Regions from separate parts of the Leptolyngbya sp. AN10 genome, predicted to be linked through region 1. Evidence: predicted binding sites of a transcription regulator. Region 1 holds the regulator's gene; the other holds the start of a gene.
The links. The regulator NtcA, encoded in region 1, controls nitrogen genes in cyanobacteria. The targets are predictions, from matches to a motif close to TTTGTANNNNNNNNTACAAA.

Region 1 (11,380 bases):
AGGCAGGCGATAGTCTCAAAACTGCTGCACAGTCCTTGTTCCGAATTGCAGAGTAAATCTCTTGGACAAATCGAAAATGCCTGCCGAATTCTATTCGTCCAGGCATTTAGGCAAGAAGTCTAGTAAAGACACAACGCAGCCATTAGAGGGTGTTTGAAAAGTATAAAAAGCGGCTTTGCTGCGTTGCCAGTCCGCCCGGAAATAAATCTCCGGGCTAATGGAAGAAACCCCGCTGAAGCGGACTGGGAGAATCATTCGGAGTTCTTAGCCCAGTTGAGTGGGCTTCCCTGATTAGCCCGGAGATTCATTTCCGGGCGGGTGAATGCGATGAACGATTACTTTTCAAACACCCTCTTAGATTCAGTATATGTTCTGTGTTGTCTCGAAAGATTAGAGGAAAACGTGAGTAGAACTGTGGATGCCGCAGATTTAGCGATCGGCAAAATAGTTGTATTTTCTTGATCCAGTAACAGAAATGAATTCTATTTTGAAGAGTGCGATCGCGGCTCAAATTGGAGCGGCAGTCATGATGTCGATCGTTGAGAGTAAACCTGTTCATGCCTTGGCGATTAATGGCGCAGCGACCGGAATTGCTTCTCCAGCCCAAACGATTAATTTCGACGATTTGACTGCTCCTGATGGAACAGCAGTGACGACTCAATATCCAGGAATCACATTCTCTAATCTTTTCCTTGCAGCTCCTAGTCCTTTCCCTAACTTTAGCGGTAGGATGGTCACGAATTTTTCAGGTGGCGCATTTGGCGCTCCAGCACTGAATCCGTTTTCTATCCAGTTCAGCACGACCCAAACTCGTGCATCTCTCGCGCTAGTCACCAATATCGGTGGGACGACAACCTTCACCGCTCTACTCAACGGAGCGGTAGTAGAAAGTTTTACGGCAAATACGGATTTCGATTCAAACAACAACTTCTATGGATTTACAGGAAGTAGTGGATTCAATGAAATTCAAGTTTCTGTGATCAGCAGTGATAATGGCGCGGTCATTGACAATCTTCAAATCGGAACCACAGCAACGCCTATTCCCTTCGGATTCACGCCGCTTCCGGGGTTAGCTGTTTCTGGTCTGTTGTGTGGGGCGAATCGTCTGCGGAAGCGATTTGCCAAGGAGCAGATCGAAGCTTAAATCAATCAGAGGAGCGATCGCACTCAAGAAGCGAGTCGAAATTAATCAAAGCTCAGTTTCTTAAGCGCGATCGTTCTTAAGAAAAGCTCAACGTCGATCGAAAAACACGGTACGTTGCACTGTTTTAGTGCGTCGATCGGCAAAAATAGTGCAACGGATCACTAAAATAGCCCATCGGATCACTAAAACAGTGCAACGGATCGACTAAAACAGCCCATCGGATCACTAAAACAGCGCAACGATCAACAAAAATTGCCCAATGGATCACTAAAACAACGCATCGGATCACTAAAACAGCGCAACGATCGACAAAAATTGCTCAACGGATCACTAAAACAGCCCATCGGATCACTAAAACAGTACAACGATCGACAAAAATTGCTCAACGGATTACGATCGCGACTGATCGATCAAACTTTGATCAATAACTCATCTTTTGGAATCGCATACGGATCTTTGCCGTATCCCAATGCAAACCGGAACGAGTGAGCGACACTTTTACTTGAAAGCGTCATGAATACAACCAAAGCAGAGAACGCCACGATCGCAGCCACGCCATAAAGTCCTCGATACCCGATCGCATTCGAGACAATCCCTAAAATCGGACCCGCTAACGCAATTCCCAGATCAAATCCACCGACAAACAGCCCGAAAATTCGTCCCCGTTCATAAGGCTGGCATCGATCGGCAACCAGCGCGATCATAATCGGTAGAAAAGTTCCACCTCCCAAGCCTTCCAACGCTCCAGCGAGTAAAAACCAATTCGCAGAATTCGCCAACGACAACACAATCAGCGAAATCGCATAACTGAGCAAACCGATCGAGATAAATCGTCCCCGTCCATAGCGATCGCTCGCCTTCCCCGAAACGAATCGCGTGATAAAACTCATCACTGCCGCAGCGGTGTAGAACAGTCCCGAATTTAGCCCGACATTCGATGCTTTGATGTGCAGCGGAACAAAAGTCGCGATCGCACCAAAAGCAATTCCAACCAGCAACATTGTGATCGTCGGAATCCGAATACGATCGCTGATTAACAATCGCCAAAACACCCGCTCAGAGGAGCGATCTTGAGGTTGGTGCTGCACTGCTGGAGCTTTCACAAACATGGCACAAGTCATACTAACCATGCCAAGCAATGAACTCATCACGAACACAGGCGCGTAAGTCGTTAACTCTTGCAAATAGCCGCCGAGCGCTGGACCTAATGCCATTCCGATCGGATTGACCAAACTCATGTAGCCGATCAATTCGCCACGATTCTCAGGGGGTGCAATGTCTACTACAAGCGAACTATACGCCGTTGTGAATGCAGCAATACTAATTCCGTGAAAGGCTCGAACAATCATCAAAATCGGAATCGATTGCGTCAACAAATGACACACCGGAGCGAGTGCTGCTACTGAAATACCAATCAACAGAACAATCTTGCGACCTTGCTGATCTGCCATCTTGCCCGCTTGGGGACGAAACAGCAGAAGCCCGATCGCAAATGATCCCATCACAATTCCAAGCTGATGATCCGGTGCGCCGATCGAGTTAACATACAGCGGCAAAATCGGCAGCAAACTTGCCAAACTTGCCCAAAACAACAATCCCGCAGTAAAGAGAACGCCCAGATTTTGCTTCGTCTGAGCGCTTAACTTGGCAAAAGTACTCAATGCCCGATTCCTGATGAAGAGAGATCTTAGAATATCAAACTTGTTAGCTTCCCGCGAGAAGGGCAGGCATGAGCACACCATCGATCGCATGAATCACGCCATTGTCCGCGAGAATATCCGCTTGCGTAACGGGCACATCGTTCACTTTAATGCCACCTTCGTGATCGACTGCAATGATTGATCCTTCCAGCGTTGGAGCTTCAAAAATTTCGGTCAAATCTTCAAACCTAACATCGCCATCTAGAACGTGATAGCTCAAGACACGACGCAGTTTGGGTAAGTCTTCGAGCAGTGCGTTCAGTTTGTCTTCAGGCAGTTTAGAAAATGCTTCATCCGTGGGAGCCAGCAGCGTGAATGAACCCTCTGTATTTTCGAGTTCTGCGGAGATCCCTGCTTTCTCGATCGCGCTCAATAATGTTTTAAATGATCCTGCTTCAGATGCAGTTTGTAGAAGATTTGGCATAGTTATGTCCTGTTCGATTCCTCTTCTAAGAAAAGAACAGTATGGTCGAATTTACATCGGACGAAAGAGAGAAATTAGCTGTCTTCCGGGCTGGTTCGATCGAGTAAATTTTTCTTCGATTCTTTCAACTCATGCCAAAGGGCTTTGATTTGTCTGTACGCATCACCGGGCGGAATCTTACCCGAAGTCTCTAATCCACACAGCAAAGAGACCCGCTGAGCAAACTCTTGAAGATTGGCATTAAACGCTAGGTTCTCAGGCGTAAACTCCCCTCGGTAGTGCGCGGATGGGTAAAGGAAGTCTTCTTTTTGTTGCTCTGGCGTTTTGTCCACAGTTTTACCCTAATGTTGATTAATCGTGTTCTTCATTGTATGTTGGCAATTCTGTGCTGAAAAGCGAGACTGATTTATTCTTGTGTCGTAAGAATCACCTCAAGTTGATTCAGTGCCATCTCTACACTTTCTGCGACGCTGACTAACTTAGGATTCAGCGATCGTAAAAACATTTGAGCCTCCAAATTCTCAGTCAATAAAATCACACGCTTCCTCGCTTTAATCGCCAAAGCAATTTCCGAAACAGTTCCCGCTCCGATTCCACAAGCCACGATCGCACCACTCGATAACACATTGATATTGTTCCGAGCATTTCCCATGTCGGTAATGATAGGAATATCGATCGCTTCTGAAACTTCCGAATCGACGTGCGGCAAAATCCCGATCGTCATTCCCCCAACACTTTTCGCGCCACGACTCACCGCATCCATCACGCCCACATTCCGCCCACCGCTTAAGACAACCCATCCTGCTTGAGCGATCCGCTGTCCCAATTCATACGCAGTCTGAATCTCTTGTGGAGTCGCCTGTTCTCCAACTCCCATGACTCCCACGATCGTTTTGGGCATTTTGACATCAGAATCGAATTCTGCAATCTGGATATGAGTTTTTTACCATCCGTTTCGGTGATTGTGCCAATCTACAACGGTGAATCAGATTTACCTGCGCTGCTCGACTGTTTGAATGCTCAAACTTACCCAAATTTTGAATGCGTCTTGGTCGATAACAATAGCAACGATCGCACCACTGAATTATTACAAGCCGCCGTATCCGATCGAATTCGAGTCTTCAACCAATCCCAAATCCAAAGTTCCTACGCCGCTCGAAATCTAGGGATTCAGAACGCGACTGGAGAAATTCTTGCCTTCACCGATGCCGATTGTCGCCCCGAACCGAACTGGCTCAATGATTTGATTCAACCGTTCCTCGATCGAGCAGTCGGCTTAGTCGCAGGAGAAATCAAAGCGCTTCCCGGAAACAGCTTGCTCGAACAATACGCCGATCGACAAGAAACCCTGTCTCAAAAACACACGCTGAATCATCCCTTTTGCGCCTACGGTCAAACCGCAAACCTCGCCATCCGCCTAGAAGCCTTCAAACAAGTCGGCTTATTCCGCCCCTATCTCACCACAGGCGGCGACGCAGATATTTGCTGGAGAATCTTGCGCGAAACGGTTTGGGAATTACGATTTGCCGAAACCGCGATCGTCTGTCACCGTCATCGCGCCACGCTCACCGAACTCAAGAGCCAATGGCGCAGATATGGACGCTCAAACCGCTATCTGCATGAACTCCACGGAATCGATTTAATGCGCGAACCGAATCCGTCCGAATACCGCTATCGACTCATACGCTGGATGGTTAAAGAATTACCGATCGCATCTCTAAAACTGCTGGCAGGCAAAGCGACTCTCGTTGATCTGATCCAAACTCCGATCGGGCTTTTCTGTCTCCAAGCGCGGTCAGAAGGACAACGAGAAGCAACACTTTCCAATGAAGCACGAACGATCGAACCTCTACCAATTCCTACGGTTCAATCCTAATGCGGCAAAATTCGCTAAATTTGAATAACTGTAAGTTCGATTGCGTGTTTCGCTTCGGTGACAAACCTTTGAAGCTTCTTAAATCCCCCACAAACGGGGTACTTCAAGCCTAGAGAGGTTTTGATTTTCAAAGTCCCCCAGAATGGGCGATTTAGGGGGCACAACTCCCCAACAACGAAGCGCACACTCGAACTTACATCCAATCAATCTGTCAGAGGATCGAATTATGCCGGAGCAACTCCTATTAGTCGATGATGAACCTGGACTCCGGGAAGCGGTACAAGCTTATCTCGAAGACAGCGGTTATACAGTCCATACCGCCACCAATGGGCGCGAAGGCTGGGAAGCATTACAGCGAATTCAACCCGATTTGGTGATCACCGATGTGATGATGCCCCAGGCAAACGGCTATGAATTCCTCAAGCAACTTCGGGATGATGCCCGTTTCAAAACCTTGCCTGTGATTTTCTTAACCGCACGAGGCATGAAAAGCGATCGTATTCAAGGGTACGATGCGGGCTGTGATGCGTACTTGCCAAAACCCTTTGACCCCGATGAACTCGTTGCGATCGTCACTCGCTTACTCAGACAACGCGCAGACATCAAAGCCACCAGCACCGATGACAATGTAAATTTGGCAGATCTTTCTCGCCAAATTGCGGCAATTCAAGCTGAACTGAAAGGACGAGGCGCGATCGTTCAAACGCCCGCCCCGATGAAGCTCGATTTCACTCCTAGAGAACAGAGCGTTTTAGATCTCGTGGTTGATGGCTTGATGAACAAAGAAATTGCTCGTCGGCTTGAAACCAGTGTCCGCAACGTGGAAAAGTACGTCAGTCGCCTCTTCAGCAAAACCGGAACCAATAGCCGGACAGAATTGGTTCGATTTGCGCTCGAACATGGACTCACGACTCCGAATCAGCAGCGTCAAACTGGATCGTAATCGCAGTTCTGGAAGTTCGATCGACGCTCAAAGTTGCGTCCAATTGCTGCACAAGGGAATTGATAATCTGAAATCCCAAAGTTTGCGGCGTGTTCAGGTCAAAATTCGCAGGAAGCCGATTTCCGGTGTCACTTACCGTCAGTGTGACCTGCGAATTTTCAACCCGCAACAAGACCGCGATTTCGCCCTCTCGATTCACCAGTCCATGCCGCAACGCATTCGAGATCAACTCATTCAGAATCAATCCCACTGGAACCACTCGATTCGCAGATAGTTCAATCTCGCCACTGATTGCCGTTCTGAGCGTGATTTGATTAGGTTCGATCGCATAAGTTTGCACCAGCATCGGAACCAAACTCTGCACATACTCACCTAAGCGAATCGAATTCTGATTGCCTAACTGCGACAATCGATCGTGAACCAGTGCGATCGAACTAATTCGACTCTGATTGCTGCGTAACAGGGCTTGAACGTCTGTATCCTGCACCCTCATCACCTGCAAATCGAGCAAACTCGTCACCACCTGCAAATTATTTTTAATCCGGTGATGAATCTCACGCAGAAGAATCTCTTTTTCGCGCACCGAGGCTCGTAACTGCTCGATCGTCGAACTTGATTCCGCCTGCTGAATCACGGTTCGTGCCGTCTGCAAAACCTCGATCGCGGACTGTAACTCTTGCTGAATCTCAACTTGGACTGGGGAACTCACGGTAGACTGAGCCAAAAGGCGATCGCGAATTGAAGCCAGACGCTGCCGAATTGCTTCTACCTGTTGGGCGAACCCGCCATTATTCGTACTAGAAATCATGTTTTCAGGAACTCAACCAAAATCAGCCGATATGCCGCTGCGAGGACGATTGAGAGGGGCGACATCAATTCGTCCCGCAGAGTGCTCCAAGGAATGCACTGCATAAAATTGCAACTCACAACAGGAACACGACTACGGGCGGGAACTCACTTGAATCAATGCAACTAAAATGCAACTAGGGGGGATTGGCTATATACCCTATCATCGAATGCGGTGCCGCACAAATCGCAGATGTGCCACTTTTGCTCATGTGACTAATGAATGACATCAGGTATACTCAATACCCTGAGTGTTTAATACTGAAACGATTTTTTAAGCAGTGCATTACATTAGATGTAGTCCCGTGACATGGCAGTGACGTTTGAGGCGATTTATGACTGCTCATCTTGCTTCGAGTTCGACAATGACCCCCCAAGCCGCGCAGGATGCGGTAGCGCTACGACAGGTTTTTGCATCGCTGACGGCTAAAAGTTGCCCGCTCACCTACAATTTCCACATGCACACGACGCATTCGGATGGGCAGCTACACCCTGAAGCGTTAGCACAACAAGCGATCGATCTTTCGCTCAAAGGATTCGCGATTACGGATCACCATCAGATCAGCGGATACCAAATGGCACAGCGCTATATGGAGACGCAATCAGGGACAGAGTTGCCGCAGTTGTGGACGGGAACCGAGATTACGTCTCGCTTGCTCGAAACTGAGGTACATATTCTCGGATTTGCGTTTGATCCAAATCATGCGGCGATCGCGTCTTATCTCCAAGGTTCTGCGCCTCAAGGCGATCGCGCTCAAGCAGCACGAGTGATCAGTGCGATTCAGCAAGCAGGCGGGATTGCGGTGTTGGCACATCCAGCGCGATATCGTCGATCGGTGGATGAGTTGATTCCAGCAGCGGCAATGGTGGGAATTGATGGGGTGGAAGCGTTTTACGCCTACAACAATCCAAAGCCGTGGATGCCGAGTCCAAAAGAGACGGCACGGGTGACAGAGTTGCAGGCTACGTTTGGATTGCTCAGTTCTTGTGGAACCGATACGCATGGGATGAACTTGCTACAGCGGCTTTGAAGATGCCTGATCGAGCGGTGATCGCTTTTCAACCGCAGCCATCACCGTTTTTTCGATTCGATTCTGTCGAGTTTCAGAACGTTTGGCACTCTCGATCCAATAGAGAATTACTTTCTTGGTCGAGTTGCTGAACGTCTGAAAATTTTGTTGTGCGATCGCGTTCTTTTCCAATGCGTCAATCAAATCGGGCGGCATGATCAAAGCCTCGATCGCATCCAAAGAAGTCCAAGATCCGTCGAGTTTTGCCGCTTCAATTTTTCTGATCCCCGCCTCGGTCATTAATCCTTCGGCAATTAACTCCTCAATGTATTGCTTGTTGAGTTTCGACCAAACGCTTTTCGGTTTTCGGGGCGTAAAAATCTGCATATAGCGATCGTCATCCAACGATTTCGCTTTGCTATCAATCCACCCAAAACAGAGTGCTTCTTTCACCGCTTCACTGTATCGAATACTTGGCTTTCCGCTTTTTACTTTGTAGTAGATTAGCCAAATTCCGATCGCGGTTTCATAATTTTGTTTGAGCCAATTTCGCCAAGCGACTCTGTCGATCGCTTCGGTTTTGTCTAGCTGATCTTCAAACTTCGGCATCGCTAAATGGCTAAAAGGTGATTCTCTTTATTCAAATCATTAACATTTCCTTAACACTTCCCTCTGAATCCTGGTTGCTTTCACGCTATGATGTGTGGAAATTATTGAGAATCTTTAAAACAAGATCCCAATAGTACTGAAAAAAACCGGTCTAAACTTAGAAATTTTACAGAGATTTTCAGAATCAAAGCGAAAATGTAGCGCAGCGTACAAAAACCATTTGATGAGTCAGTTTTAGTGGTCTAAAGTCATCGATTGTTCACAAAGTGCACATCGCGTTACTGACTCGGTAAACTGCTCCAGTTTCACTCGATACGACAAGGAAAGAAATGGTAGTGACCAAGGATAGACCGCTCGCAACAATGTTTCGTCAGATCGGAGGAGGCGCGTATCCTCCCGTTATTGAGACGTTTGAACGCGGCAAAACAATCTTTTTTCCGGGTGATCCAGCCGAACGAGTCTATTTCCTGGTTAAAGGAGCCGTCAAGCTCTCACGAGTGTATGAAGCAGGGGAAGAAATCACCGTTGCGCTGTTAAGAGAAAATAGTGTATTCGGCGTGTTATCACTGATTACCGGACAACGCGCCGATCGCTTTTATCACGCAGTCGCATTTACGCCAGTCGAATTGCTTTCAGTGCCGATCGAACAAGTCGAAAAAGCACTCAAAGAAAATCCGGAACTCTCGATGTTGATGCTGAAAGGCTTATCGTCGCGGATTCTCCAAACCGAGATGATGATCGAAACCCTGGCGCATCGAGATATGGGATCGCGCTTGGTAAGTTTTCTATTGATTCTCTGTCGCGACTTCGGAGTGCCTTCGCAAGAGGGGATCATGATCGATCTGAAGCTGTCGCATCAAGCGATCGCAGAAGCGATTGGATCAACTCGCGTCACTGTGACTCGCTTACTCGGTGATTTGCGTCAGGACAAAATGATCTCGATTCACAAGAAAAAAATCACCGTTCACAATCCTGTAACGCTGAGTCAACAATTCACTTAATTCGCTTAGAATTCTTTCCTGAAAGACGCGCCCGAAGTTTAGAGCGAACAGGCATAATGAAAGGCGAGTCTGGAATTGTCTTAGACCGTCTGGGGCTAGGGTTGTCTTGGGAGTGATATGTCCGATGTCGGGCTGATTTTAATTTTGGTGGTGTTGGTGTTGGGAGGAGCGATCGCGACAATTGGCGATCGTTTGGGGACTCGCGTGGGAAAAGCCCGCCTGAGTCTGTTCAATCTCCGTCCTAAGCAAACCGCTGTCGTGGTGACAATTTTGACCGGAACGCTGATCTCAGCTTCAACGCTTGGCATATTGTTGCTGGCAAGTAAGACGTTTCGTGAAATGTTACTGAACTTCGGGCGGATTCAGACAGAACTGCGCGATCGAGGACGCGACCTTGAAAAAGTGTCCGCTGATTTGAAAGCGACCGATGCTCAGAAGGCGCAAGTCGAAAAGCAATTGGCAGAAGCGCGATCGGAACGTGCTCAAGTCGAAGAGCAATTAAAACGAATTAACGCGAATTTGCAAACCTCGATCAATCGACAACGAGAAACGAATGCTCAACTCCGAACGACAGAAGCGCAGCGAGATGCGACTCGCCAACAATTGGTTGCGGTGTCTGAACAAGCGTTAACGTTACGAACAGGGATCGAGCAACTGCAAGCCGAGCAGCAAAAATTAATCGAGCAGCGTGATCAGGTGAAGGCTCAAATTGCGGAGCGAGATGAAGAAATTGCCGAACGCACGAGCGTGATCGAACAGCGCGATCGAGAAATTAGCGAACGCGATCGGGTCATTGCTCAACGCGGTACAGAGTTGGAAAAATTAGAATCTCAGCTTAAAGAACTAGCCTCTCAACAAGCAGCACTAACTGAAACACTCGGACGATTTGAACGAGATGTTAAGCTGATTCGGAGCGGCGATCTCGCGCTTTATCGAACTCAAGTCTTGTCTTCGGGTGTTGTGCGAGTCGTGGAACCGAGAGGTGCAAGAGTCGCAGTTGATCAATTATTGCAATATGCGAATCAGTCCGCGATTCAAGCGCTTCAACTTGGACGCAATGACCAATTGGTGCAAATTCCAACAGCGGAAGTGGAATCTTTAATCAGCCAGATTAGTGACGGTCAGGATTACCTGGTGCGTGTACAAGCTCGTGCGAATTATGTGAAAGGCGAAAATCGAGGCGTGTCCGTGTACATGAGTGCGGTTCCGAATCGAATTGTGTTTCTGGCGGGAGATACGATCGCGGCTCAAACGATCGATCCGTCTAAACTGTCGGCACAAGATTTTCAGAAATCGATTCAGGATCTCTTCGCAGCATCTAATTCTCGTGCGCGTGTGGCGGGTGTGCTGAATGACAATATCGAAATCGAGAAACTGTTGACTCTTGGATCATTCATTGAGCAGTTACGCCGTTTTCCGACTCCGGTTGAACTTAGAGCAGTCGCATCACAAAACACTTACACGTCAGGACCACTCAAAATAGAATTAGTGGCAGTGCAGAACGGGCAAATCGTATTGAGAGCATCGAGTTAATCTTCTTGAGGGTAGAGGCGTATCATGGCGGAACAGCCCGTGATTTTGGGATTCGATCCAGGGCGGCAAAAATGTGGTCTAGCTGTCATGGGAGTCGATCGACGAGTCTATTATCACGAGGTGATTAGTGCAGATGCCGCGATCGCTTCGATTCAATCTTTGCGCGATCGCTTTCCAGTTTCGCTCTTAGTGATGGGTGATCAGACTTCATCAAAGGAATGGAAACGAAGATTAGAAGAGGAATTGACGGATTTGCGAGTGGTCACAGTCGATGAGCGTAATAGTTCGTTAGAG
Region 2 (5,935 bases), on a different contig from region 1:
GTAGATTAGTCCTTTACCAATCTGCCAACCCTTACGATAGTCTGCATGAGTTCCCAAACGTCCACCGTACCAGATTCGTGGCTGGAGTTCATAGATTCTGACTACACCCACTACTTTGGATTCGTGCAGTGCAATGATCGGATAGGCAATGTTATCGATCTCATCTACATCATTTTCAAAGAGTTGTTGTTCCTCCGTGAAGATCGATCGACGTAATTCAAAATACGCCTCGATTTCAGACTGAGACTTTGCAAGCTTGAACTGATAAGACATAGATTACGATTCAAAATTTGACAGTGCTGAACAAGCTCCACATTTTGCACACCCCGCTTTGATCTCAGTCGAAGATAAATTCGATCGCTTAATCATGGTTCCAACTTGTTCATACAGCGCAAACATAAACTCACTGGTTGGTGCTGGATAGCCTTCAAGCGGTGTTCCAGTAATTGGCACAAACGGCACAACAAACGGATACACCCCTAAATTGATTAAGCGATCGCACATTTCTACTAGCGTTTCTAAACTGTCCCCTAGCCCTGCAAGTAAATAAGTACTCACCTGACCCCAACCAAACACTTTCACAGCCGCTTCAAATGCCTGATAGTAATAGTCCAACGGCACAGAAGCTTTTCCTGGCATAATTCGCGATCGCACTTCTGGATCTGCCGCTTCTAAGTGCATTCCCAAACTATCAACACCCGCGACTTTCATGCGATCGAACCAGATAAAATCATCCGGTGGCTCACATTGCGCTTGAATCGGTAAGTCTACTCTCGCCTTGATCGCCGCTGCACATTCGGTCAGATATGCTGCACCTCGATCGCTGGTGTTTGGTGTTCCTGTGGTCATGACCATGTGTTTAACACCATCTAATCGCACCGCAGCCTCAGCCACTTCCGCGAGTTGAGCAGGTGTCTTTCTGGCGATCGTCTTACCCGCAGAAAGGGATTGTCCGATCGCACAAAATTGACAAGCTGTTTCCGCATCACTGTAGCGCATACAGGTTTGTAGAACAGTCGTTGCTAACACATCGCGACTGTGCAGGAGAGCAATTTTCCAGTAAGGAACACCTTCTGTCGTGGTCAAATTGTAGAACTTCGGTTGCTGAGGAAAGCTAATCGGAGTAAGTGGCTCTCCACGGAGTTCTAGAACTTGAGCAGTTTGATCAATGCCATAGGGTGAAGTGGCTGCTGGAGTGTTAAAGACAGGAACCATAATCGTTGTGCCCTCGATCGTGATTGCCTTATGGTCTGACGGTCCTGCGCCTCCTTTGCGTCCAGTCGCACCAATGCTTGGATCAACTAGCTTTAATCCTTGAGATTGCAGATCCGTGATGAGCTGTTGTTTGTTCATATTAAGGATCAGGAATAAGGATTGACATTTGTTCTGACGATCGCACCTCGATCTCTTCTTTCAAAACCGTTTGCGGCTCAAAATTTGCCTTTAGCTGAAGTAGCTCAGGGCGGGAATAGTGCCCGACTGAATCCATCATCCGCTTGCGTTTGGTGATTAAAGAGAAATCGAGATCTGCGATCGCAATTCCCTCTCCTTCAGTAATCGGAGAACAAAGATGATTGCCTTCAGGACTAATAATGGCGGTATTACAACCTCCACTTAGCACTTTCTGAAGCTTCTCATCAGGCGTAATCTGAGCAACTTGCTCTGGAGATAGCCAACCCGTCGCATTCACCACAAAGCACCCTGCTTCTAAAGCATGATGACGAATGGTAACTTCGATTTGATCAGTGAAAATCTGACCGACCATTGAACCGGGAAACTGAGAACAGTGAATCTGCTCATGTTGTGCCATCAATGCAAACCGAGCGAGTGGATTGTAATGCTCCCAGCAAGCTAATGCGCCGACTCTTCCGACAGCAGTATCGATCGCTCTCAACCCCGAACCGTCTCCCTGCCCCCAAACCATACGCTCATGGTAAGTTGGCGTAATTTTCCGACGCTTCAGCAACAATGTGCCATCCGCGTCGTACACAAGCTGCGTGTTATAGAGCGATCCATTGTCTCGCTCATTCACACCCACTACGACAACAACGCCATACGATCGAGCAGCACGACTAATCGCATCCGTGACTGGACTGGGAACCGTTACCGCTTCCTCGTACAGCCGCATGTGCTCCTTACCCATCAACACCGGAGGCTGAATAAAAGAGAAGTAAGGATAGTACGGAATAAACGTTTCAGGAAAGACGACTAATTGCGCTCCTTCCTTGGCAGCAGACGCGATCGCATCTAATACTTTTTCCGTAGTTCCATCCCGACTAAACAGGACGGGGCTAAGTTGTACCGCCGCTGCTCGAACAATATTGGCATCTGTCATTGTGGTTTAAAGTGTCCAAGTGTCGAGGATAAATGCGCCATCTTTACGGTGCATCAACACCAAATCCAAAACATCTAATGGATTGATTGGACGAATTCCAGGAGTCAGTGAGGGTTCACCATGTCCGTAGAGAGCTTGCAGGGCGAATCGGCAGGCATACACTTTTCCACCTTCCGCCATGAACTTACTAAGCTGATCATTAAAGTTCTGATGTCCAGGGAAAGCAGAATCACCGAGCTTCGGAAATCCGCGCTGTACGCCGAGTGTGACACCAGGACCATATAGCAAAATTGAAGTCTCAAAGCCTTTCCGCAACAGGCGAGTGGCTTGGAGTAAGTTCACAAAACCGATCGAGCCTTCAAACGCGACCGTATGAAACGTAACTAAAGCTTTTTCACCTGGCTCAGCTTTGACATCTGGAAACACTTTCTCTTCGTAATCAACGAAAAAGTCTCCAACTTGATGGGCAGGAGCAGTAATCTCAGGCATGACGCTCTCCTCTGGTGAGTTTGCTGCTCAGATTAGTTGGGATTGCAGCAAAGCTTTTGTAGTGTCGGATACAGTTTTTTTAGGTCTAACAATAGTGTTAGGAAGCACGATCGATTCTGGTAATTCTATCTAAGAATCATAAAGTTACCTATTGAAATCGATAGGCTATGATCCCAATAGAAATTCATTGACCACGCTCCAAGCGCTATCTTGAGAAACTTTCTTTCTAGCAGAGATATAGTCTGCTAGATATTGAGCATCTCTAGCAATTCCAGAAAAGCGACCCGATCCCCAGGTGTAGAGCCAAGGTAAACCTAGAAAATACAATCCCCAAACGGGAGTTACACCGCGTTCATGTCCGGGATAGCCTTTCCCATCAAAGACAGGAACTTCGATCCAGCGGAAATCGGATTGATAGCCTGTACACCAAACAATTGCTTCAATGTTCTGATAATCAAGCGATCGAGGTTCTCCAATCGGCTCCCAAACCGGATGATACGGCGGTTCTATTGGCGCTTCGATCTGATTCTGTTCGATGAATGTATCAATCGTTTTCTTAATGCTTTCAGAAACGGCATCGGCGTGATCTAAGTTCTGTTTGAGATTGTTCTCAAACTCGATCGATGTTCCTTTCACACTTTTTACTCTGCCATAAAGCTGCATTCCTTCTAGTGCAAAGTGGCGCAAATCAATCTCTCGTCCACCATCGCGACCGGTGACATAGTGATTGGCTTTGCTCCTCACCGTTTCTTTCTGAGGATGATCCTCGATCGATAAATCATAGTAGCCCATCTGATCCAACCAATCGACTACATCTTTGCCCCGGTAGCGTCTCGGTGTTCGTGGAGCACTGCCAACAGATAAATGTACAGTCTTTCCAGCAAGATGCAAATCTTCTGCAATTTGACAGCCGGATTGTCCCGTTCCGATTACCAGAACATTGTTCGGCAAAGACTCTGGATTCTTGTACTCAGACGAATGAATTTGCTGAATCCTGTCAGGAAACCGCTCTAAAAGACTAGGAATTCTTGGTAGATGATAGCTTCCCGCAGCAATGACGACTTGATCTGCTGTGAACAATCCGATCGTGGTTGTCAGTTCAAAGCGATCGTCGTGTTGTCGAACTTTGAGAACTTCCACACCTTCACGGATTGGAGGATCAAAAGAGGCTGCATAGCTTTTGATGTAATCGACGATCGCATCTTTTTCCATGAATCCATGCGGCTCACGTCCTGGGTACGGATAGCCCGGAAGCTGACACTGCCAATTTGGAGTCACCAGGCAAAACGTATCCCAGCGTTTTTCTTTCCAGGAATAAGCGATCGTATGTTTTTCAAAGATCAGATGATCAATCCCTTTTTCTTTGAGACAGTAGCTCATTGATAAGCCAGATTGACCACCACCAACAATAATGACCGGGTAATGAGTTTGCATTGTAAAAATCCGTAACACTGATTGCAGCGTAACCGGGAATGAATGTGTGCTGTTGTAATTCTTACTACCGAGCTTCTCAATTAGCAAGTACACAAGCAGCAAAAACGACCCCTGATTTTGCTTCTACCGAACGGATGATGCATCGGGAAAGCGTTGCGGATAGGCTACGTATGCGTCAAATTTAGCCCCTATCTTTCAGACGCAATATAGAAGTTTTTACGATCGTTTCTCAGCCAAAAAATTCCTAGAGAATCTATTATGTGTGCTCTGCCCTGTTCTCTCTCAAGTAAGAAAGTTTTAGTGACTGGAGCAAGTGGTTTTATTGGTCGTTCTCTTTGTCAACGACTTTGTCATCATCAAGCTCAAGTCTTTGGCGTGTCAAGGTTTCCACAGGAATCGACTGGCGCAGTTCGATGGATGCAGGCAGATGTCACAAGCTTAGAAGAGATGCAGCGAATTATCGCTCAAGTGAAGCCTGATATTCTGTTTCATTTAGCGGCGGATTCGTCTGCTTCTCGCAGTTTAGAGGCGGTTCGATCGACGTTACAAGGCAATTTGGTCAGTACTGTTAATTTGCTGACTCTGATGGCTGAAATGGGTGGGCGAGTGGTCTTAGCAGGATCGCTTGAAGAACCGGATCAAGGAGAATTCCCGATCGCATCTTCTCCGTATGCGGCAGCAAAATGGGCAAGTTCAGTCTATGCCCAAATGTTTCAAGAGTTGTATCAATTGTCGATCGTCAGAGCGCGATTGTTTATGGTCTATGGTCCTGGACAGATGAACTTTAAGAAGCTGATTCCGTATGTGACATCAGCTTTATTGAATGGGGAAGCGCCGCAGTTATCTAGCGGGCAACGGTTAATTGATTGGATCTACATAGATGATGTGGTGGATGGATTGATCGCGGCTGCACAATCTTCAGAAGATGGATTGTTTGAATTTGGTTCTGGAACACTCACTTCAATTACTGAGGTAGTTCACCAGTTGAATCGAATGATTAATCCGAGCATTCAACCGATGTTTGGGGCATTGTCCGATCGACCAATGGAACAAGTCAGAGTCGCGAATCTTGCGGCTTCAATGTCAAAGCTCAATTGGAGACCCAAGGTTTCTCTAGAAGAAGGATTAGCGCGAACTGTCGAATGGTATAGACATTACCATCAAGCCACACTGCGATCGTGCGCCTAAGAGGGTGTTTGAAAAGTATAAAAAGCGGCTTTGCTGCGTTGCCAGTCCGCCCGGAGATCAATCTCCGGGCTAATGGAGGAAACCCCGCTGAAGCAGGCTAAGAGCGTAATACGGAGTTCTTAGCCCAGTTCAGTGGGCTTCCCCTGATTAGCCCGGAGATTCATGTCCGGGCGGGTGAATGCGATAAACGATCACTTCTCAAACACCCTCTAAATCCAACCTTGCACGATCGCAGAATAAATCGCTTGATATCGCGTTCGAGCCTTTAATTTGCTCATCACATTGTTCAAGTGAAATTTAACTGTACTTTCACTAATGATTAATTGATCTGCAATGTCTCGATCGCGAAATCCTTGCGTTAACAATCGTAGAATTTCAGTTTCTCGCTCAGATAACACTGAGGATTCGTGCATCGAGACTTTCAGCAAAATTTGAATTGCATTACGATCGGGACTCGGTTGGATTTGTAGCGCATTCGGAAACATACGA

Region 2: the regulator NtcA is predicted to act here: its motif matches at 2,880-2,899, upstream of ACQ4M5_RS06400 (MSMEG_0572/Sll0783 family nitrogen starvation response protein).

Annotation. Positions count from the first base shown of each region.
Region 1 covers NZ_JBNXVP010000028.1:15,898-27,277, reverse strand. The annotation lists gene crtO (beta-carotene ketolase CrtO) at 1-56, shown strand, start outside; gene ACQ4M5_RS29410 (hypothetical protein) at 476-1,144, shown strand; gene ACQ4M5_RS29405 (MFS transporter) at 1,555-2,805, opposite strand; gene ACQ4M5_RS29400 (fasciclin domain-containing protein) at 2,849-3,268, opposite strand; gene ACQ4M5_RS29395 (DUF7219 family protein) at 3,343-3,600, opposite strand; gene ACQ4M5_RS29390 (cytochrome) at 3,675-4,169, opposite strand; gene ACQ4M5_RS29385 (glycosyltransferase) at 4,203-5,144, shown strand; gene ACQ4M5_RS29380 (response regulator transcription factor) at 5,371-6,087, shown strand; gene ACQ4M5_RS29375 (sensor histidine kinase) at 6,050-6,895, opposite strand; gene ACQ4M5_RS29370 (PHP domain-containing protein) at 7,269-7,964, shown strand; gene ACQ4M5_RS29365 (YdeI/OmpD-associated family protein) at 7,950-8,552, opposite strand; gene ntcA (global nitrogen regulator NtcA) at 8,915-9,553, shown strand; gene ACQ4M5_RS29355 (DUF3084 domain-containing protein) at 9,671-11,086, shown strand; gene ACQ4M5_RS29350 (pre-16S rRNA-processing nuclease YqgF) at 11,111-11,380, shown strand, end outside.
Region 2 covers NZ_JBNXVP010000003.1:352,185-358,119, forward strand. The annotation lists gene ACQ4M5_RS06385 (MSMEG_0567/Sll0786 family nitrogen starvation N-acetyltransferase) at 1-273, opposite strand, end outside; gene ACQ4M5_RS06390 (MSMEG_0568 family radical SAM protein) at 277-1,353, opposite strand; gene ACQ4M5_RS06395 (Nit6803 family nitrilase) at 1,355-2,335, opposite strand; gene ACQ4M5_RS06400 (MSMEG_0572/Sll0783 family nitrogen starvation response protein) at 2,342-2,824, opposite strand; gene ACQ4M5_RS06405 (MSMEG_0569 family flavin-dependent oxidoreductase) at 2,990-4,258, opposite strand; gene ACQ4M5_RS06410 (NAD-dependent epimerase/dehydratase family protein) at 4,517-5,446, shown strand; gene ACQ4M5_RS06415 (LuxR C-terminal-related transcriptional regulator) at 5,656-5,935, opposite strand, start outside.